DNA from 2 places in the Neobacillus sp. BP17 genome. Region 1 is predicted to be linked to the other one. Evidence: predicted binding sites of a transcription regulator. Region 1 holds the regulator's gene; the other holds the start of a gene.

Evidence for each region. The regulator NrdR, encoded in region 1, represses ribonucleotide reductase genes. The targets are predictions, from matches to a motif close to AACACNATATATNGTGTT.
Region 2: the regulator NrdR is predicted to act here: its motif matches at 1,770-1,787, upstream of AC4QJR_RS20475 (vitamin B12-dependent ribonucleotide reductase).

The regions. Positions count from the first base shown of each region.
Region 1 covers NZ_CM184198.1:4,458,726-4,462,155, forward strand. The annotation lists gene dnaI (primosomal protein DnaI) at 1-355, opposite strand, end outside; gene AC4QJR_RS21820 (replication initiation and membrane attachment family protein) at 368-1,756, opposite strand; gene nrdR (transcriptional regulator NrdR) at 1,814-2,275, opposite strand; gene AC4QJR_RS21830 (hypothetical protein) at 2,364-2,759, opposite strand; gene speD (adenosylmethionine decarboxylase) at 3,057-3,430, opposite strand, start outside.
Region 2 covers NZ_CM184198.1:4,191,387-4,194,816, forward strand. The annotation lists gene AC4QJR_RS20475 (vitamin B12-dependent ribonucleotide reductase) at 1-1,620, opposite strand, end outside; gene AC4QJR_RS20480 (lipoate--protein ligase family protein) at 1,949-2,785, opposite strand; gene AC4QJR_RS20485 (rhodanese-like domain-containing protein) at 2,978-3,361, shown strand.

The DNA.
Region 1 (3,430 bases):
TCTTGATCAACTTCTCATTTTTCTTCTTTTCGTCAGCCATAATTTTTCGAGGACATTGTTTATACACGACATCGATAGAATTCCGAGCTAAAACCAAATCAGGGTGATACCCCTTCATAAAATTGATGCAGCCATCAAGGGATTCACATTTATTGCAATCCTTGCTTTGATTGATGTACTCATACAGTTTACTCATACTTTTATCAATCATCACAGAATCAATAGCCTCTTGATTCTGTGACAGAAATGCTTTAACATCAGGATTTTGCAGGACTTGCATTCGCTGTTGTTCATAGCGTTTTTGAAAACTTTCATTTGAAGCCAATCTATTTAAGGTTTTATTGATTTTCTCCAACTACGGCACCCCCTATTTGCGGAACGCTTTTAATTTTTCTTCAATTGCCCGTTTCTTTGCTTCGACCTCATTATTAGTTCCCTGCGAAGGCTCTTTGCTTGTGTCCTTAGTGCCCTCATCAAACCAATCTGGGATTAACTCTGTCCGTATCGGCTTTTTACTAGTTGATTTCCCCGTTTTTTTACTCTCGGTTGCCTTGAGTTCTTCATTTTTCGCAAGTTCCATTGCTTCCTTCACCGTTTTAACCTGCTTCCTTGCCCAATGACTAGCAATGGTCTCCACAAAACCCTTGGTAAATTTCATGTCCGTCTTTCTCATTGCCACTTCAATTAAAACATTGACAACACCCGGTGGCAGTTTATATTTAATCATAATTTCTTCTAATGTCTTCAAATTGGCATTCGAAGGCTCTACTCCGCCTGAGAATTCTTTAAAAACGATAAGCGGCGGGGTCGTTTCGTAAGAACGGATTAATTTCTCCTCCGGAGTTTTAGGTTCAGTGATTTGAGTTTGGTGGACAATAGGCTGGGTTCGGTTAATAAGACTTGGTAACTGGTCATAATTAACAAACTGATACCAATCCCGAGCACCTTTTCTTAAGTCTTCAATGTCAATCTCATCATGTTCGTTAATAGCGCCTAAGATGAAATTCTTCATTTCTAATGGGGAGATTTGATACAGAAATGCAAGATTACTAATCACTGCTTTTACTTTTGGCGTTAATGCTTTTTTCGGAACGAGTGACTCATTCAGCCCGGCTGCCAACATATCAAAATCAAACGTGTCCAAACCGATTTGAATCGGATTGGAATCCGAACGGCCAATAAACTGCTGATTTTCTTCCTCATGTAACTCTTCAGAAATCCCATGTATATATTGCATACTGCCTGGTGCAGCTGAAGCAAACACATCCTGAAAGGCTTTAGTAACATCAACATACTCATCTTCATTCGGCTTTTGTTGGTCACTAAAAAAGCGTTTCAACCGTAAAAAATGGGTTTTTCCGATCTTTCGGTAAAGATAAATATTTAGCATCCCATCTAAAAAGAATTGTTGGGGACTTAATGGAGGACGAAGTTCATATAAAAACGACCTGCCTCCTTCATCTGTTTTGACACGGGTATTTAACAAACCTATGCCTTCTAACTTTAACCTTGCTTCGAAAATGTCCTTTAAGTTCATCTCTAAGAGATTCATCAACAGATGGTGTGTGGAGGACTCAGACCATAAACGGTTTTCCTCTACCTCTGCCCAGAGAGTCATATATAAACTAAAGCAAGTTGAACCAATCAAAGGCTGATATAAAAACGTCAGCACTTTCCGGTCATAATCATGCAGTAGCCCATCAGCAGTTACGATATAACGGTCAATAGGAAGAATTTCCTGCCAATGCTGCGCCATAATACTACAACCTTCCCCTGTTATAAAGTCAAAAAGAGCCAAAAACCTATTTAGCTCTTACGATTTTTCTTTTTTTATTAATTCTTTTAATTCATCAATGAAAACATTGATATCCTTAAATTGTCGATAAACAGATGCGAATCTGACATAGGCAACTTCGTCCACATGCGCTAGCCTGTCCATTACCATTTCACCTATGGCTTCACTTTTTATTTCAGAGACCCCCTGACTGCGCAGGTCTTTTTCAACACCGTGGGTTATATCTTCTAGTTCCTTTAAGGCCACAGGCCGCTTCTCACAAGCTTTTATCAAGCCTCGTAAGATTTTATCACGACTGAACTCTTCTCTGGTACCTTCTTTTTTGACTACAATTAACGGGATCTCTTCAATCTTCTCAAATGTAGTAAAACGATACCCACATTCCTCACATTCGCGTCTCCTCCGTGTGGCCCGGCCTTCATCAACAGGCCTGGAATCAAGGACACGTGTACCATAATTTTGACAAGAAGGGCATTTCATTGTAATCAACTCCAAATCTACACTGTAGCTTCCGAACTAAACGCTTACTTTCATCTTATAAAAAAGAATATCTTTATACAAGTAAGTATTAGGAGTTTTTTATTCCTACGAAGTTATGTAATTGATTAATTCGCTCGTAATAAGAAATAATCCGCTTTTTTAAAGCAGGATAGGTGCCGAGAATCGAAATTTTTTCAGATGAAATATTAAAGTCTACTGCGGTTTCCATTGGTTTTACAGAGACAATGGTAACAATTAGAAAGCATTTAATTGGTTTATTGATTTCAATAGCAATTTCTCCATGATCTTTAGAAACGGTTGTTACTTGGCAATCGGCATCTTCATGAAATAATTTTTCAACTGAATCGAAAACTCGGTTAAACTTTGCCTTATAATAATGCGTTTTTAAAGAATCGTCAGCAATTTGGTCTGAAGTCTCAATTTGCTGCTTAAATCGAACAAATAAGTTACCTAACATAGCCATACTTTTCCTCCCCAATTGTCTTTTGTTTTATTGTACAACATTTTCGCTTAAAATATAGCCTCTGTTAAAGTTGCCTGTTGATCTCCGCTCCAGGCACTTCGCTTTCCGCGGGCGGTCCGGGGAGCCTCCTCGTCGCTGCGCTCCTGCGGGGTCTCCCCTGCCCCGTCCTCCCGCAGGAGTCTTCGTGCCTTCCACTCCAATCAACAGGGTGCCTAATTCAGCAATAAACTTTAACACAGACAAAATATAAAAAGAGGTGTATGTTTAGATACACCTCTCACCAATTATGTTTATAGATTATAGTATTTTTGCCTGTTTTACATGGACAGGACCCATGCCGCGTGGAATTTCAATATTTTCACGTGTTTGGGCATTTAATGCCTCAGCAATATAATCTGCTGCAACATTAGGATTTAAATCGCCGCAAGTGAAGACATCAATGCTGGCGTATCCATGTTCAGGGAAACTGTGAATAGTTAGATGTGATTCGGAAATAATGACGACACCACTCACACCTTGTGGAGCAAATTTATGAAATGCTACTTCACGGATTTCTGCCCCAGATTTAAGAGCTGCTTCAACAAAAGTCGTTTCAATAAAATTCATATCGTTTAGTTTTTCAAAGTCGCATCCCCATAACTCAGAGATCACGTGACGTCCCATTGTTTCCA
Region 2 (3,430 bases), 270 kb from region 1:
CTTTTTATTTTCTTCAAGAAAGTATGGTGTTGCATTGATGACATTATCCTGCATCCGAACTCCTACGGCTACTGTTCGCTTAAGCTTTTCAAAATCGATCGTCTTTGTTTCTTTATCAGCCATTTCCGCCAAGTTGACTGCTGCAAGGTTACAGACGGAAAATGGTGCAAGTGGTTGTTCCCCACATGGGTTTGTTGCAACTACCTGTTGGCCATATGCTTTTGCATTGGTCATGTCGTTGGCATTGTCGATAAAAAATATTCCTGGTTCTGCTGAGTAGGTAGCACAAATATTGATAAGGTTCCATAGTTCTTTTGCTTTGAACTTTTTGTACACCCGTACTTTATGTCCAAGTTTTTCCCACTCGCGGACATCTCCCACTTTATGCCATTCTTCATTATAAATCTTCATTTCTTCTTGATCATAGTGTTCAACATATGGGAAGCGCAGTTCGTAATCACTATCGTTTTCAACAGCTTCCATAAATTCCTTTGTTAAACAAACAGAAATATTTGCACCAGTAAGGAACTCAGAATTGTGTACCGTGTAGTTACCACCGGTTAATAATTTCTCTTCTGCATCAGCAATGATTTTTTCATCAAATCCACCGAAACCTTGAATGTTTTTATAATTTACAATTCCTTGGTACATTGCAGTTTCACTTAGAGTTAGAGGGGTAAACTTTAATTTATCTTTTGCAAGTTTTTTGATCGTATCATCATTTGTATTTTCAATTAAGAATCGTAGAATTCTAGGATTTTGCATCTTAGAGATAATAAATTCAATAATGTCTGGATGCCAGTCTGCTAACATGATCATCTGAGCTCCACGTCTTGATCCACCCTGCTCAACCAAATGTGTCAACTTCGCAATATCATCCAACCATGAAACCGAACCAGATGATTTACCATTTACGCCTCTGGCCAGTGTATTACGCGGTCTCAATGTTGAGCCATTTGTACCAACTCCGCCGCCACGGCTCATAATCTCCATCACCTGCTTACGATGGTCAGAGATACCCTCACGTGAGTCTGGGACAAAAGGCATAACATAGCAATTGAAGTAAGTAACATCGGTATCTGCCCCAGCACCGTAAAGAACGCGGCCTGCAGGAATGAAGTTCATGTTTACAAGTTCTTGATAAAACCGTTCTGTCCATTCTCTTCGCTTCTCTTCCGTTTCTTCGACAGAGGCCAGACCAGTAGCATTACGCTTCGCAATTTGCTCGTAGAACAGCTCTAACGGCTTTTCAATCACATCTAATGACCTAATAATCACACCTGTGCTAGCTTCTTCAGGATCATCGAGTACTCCTCTAAACTCCTCTTCCACTAAAACTTTTGCTTTTTTCTTTTCCCAATCGATTTCCTGGATATAGCCAAGGCCGCGTGCTGGAAATTTCGGATCTTCTTTTATAGTTAAAACAACGAAGTCGTCGTTAGAAAGGGTAATTTTTGCAGTGTCTTTAAAGGTATAGCGGTCCAACATTACCAAACGAGAAACACCTTTGTGAGTTATTTTCATATCTGGGGTAACTGGATGCACCTGGGGGAATAAGCGGATATCCTCATTCAACCTTTCAAAATCAATATTCATTGTATGTCTAAAAACTACAGACATGAGAACAACTCCTTCATGTTAATATCTACCTATTGTGCTAAATCTAGCAGTATTGCGCTATATCTAGTTGGTTTGTATTTTTAGGTTATCATAGGCACCTAGAATAAATCAACTAAATATCAATATATAGTACCGAAAATATTTTCGACACCACTATATATTGTAAATCAAACAAACAAGATTCTTTTTGTCAAACTCAAAAAATAATATAATTAATAGTAATCAATAGCAATAATAAGATTTTCGTCATAAAACAGGAAAATTCAACAAAATTCGCAGGTTGCTTATTTTGCTTAAATAACAAAGAAGCGACGTGTGCCGCTTCCAATTATCTCTTATAATTCCATTCATCATTCTCATAGCGCTCTTTTGCAATCTTATTAACGTAGGCTAGCTCTTGTTCATTTAATTGATAAGGCTCTAGTTCAACATTTAGACCTTCCGCAAAGCCCTTATAAAAAGCTTCCTTTGCTTCCTCAAGAGAAATTCTCCTCGGACTAATAGCGTTGATAGCAACCGCTTTATCCTTAAAGGCTTTCCTCATTCGTTCCTTTACCCTTTCACTAGGATATTTAAATAAACTAAATAATTTATCCTCATCTAAATCCAACAATATGGATCCATGCTGTAATATGACTCCCTTTTGCCTTGTTTGTGCACTGCCAGCTACCTTTCTGCCTTCGACCACAAGCTCATACCAACTTGGGGCATCAAAGCAAACAGCAGATCGAGGGTTTTTTAATGCATCTCTTTCCTCCGCTGTTTTTGGGACAGCAAAGTATGCCTCAAGTCCTAAATGGTGAAATCCTTTTAAAATACCTTCAGATATCACACGATAGGCTTCTGTCACTGAATTTGGCATTTCTGGATGGTCTTCAGAAACGATTACACTGTACGTAAGCTCGTGTTCATGAAGTACTCCACGGCCGCCTGTAGGTCTCCTGACAAAACCTAATTGATGAGCCTTAACCGCCTCCATATCAATTTCCTTTTCCACTTTTTGAAAATATCCTACTGACAGGGTTGCTGGATTCCAGCCATAGAATCGAATCACTGGAGGAATTTTCCCCTCACTATGCCAATCGAGCAGCGCCTCATCTAAAGCCATATTAAAAGATGGTGAACTATTTCCAGTATCAATAAAACGCCAAACTTCTTTTTTCATTATAATGACCTCATTTTTTATATTATTACGAGTTTAAGTCTACCAAAATCTGATATAGATTCAAAATAAGATGTTTCTGCTATAATTAATTTAGGAAGTTTTGAAAAGATTTTTTAGCATTCATCTTTATCTTTATGAGATTGGCTTATATAATAAACTAGTGCAGGAAAGCTTGAAAGGAGCAAAAAGAAATTGAGTTCACTTTATCCCTTATTAATTATCATTGCAGCAGTTATCATCTATTCCGTTTTCACCTATTTCTATCAGAAAAGGATTGTTAAAACGGTAACAGAAGAAGAATTCCGTGCGGGATACAGAAAGGCACAACTAATAGATGTTCGTGAAGCAAACGAATTCGAAGGCGGCCATATTTTAGGATCACGTAATATCCCCATGTCACAAATGAAAATGCGCATGAAAGAAATTCGACCTGATATGCCGGTATATTTATACTGCCAAAGTGGGATGCGCAGCGCCCGTGCAGCACAATTCTTACACCGAAAAGGTTACCGGGATCTAACCCAACTACAAGGCGGGTTTAAAAAATGGTCTGGTAAAGTTAAAACGAAGAAATAATGAGATAAACAAGGTTCCGTATTTCGGGGCCTTTTTTATTTTGGCTGTGTTAAAGGTTAATGTTGATTT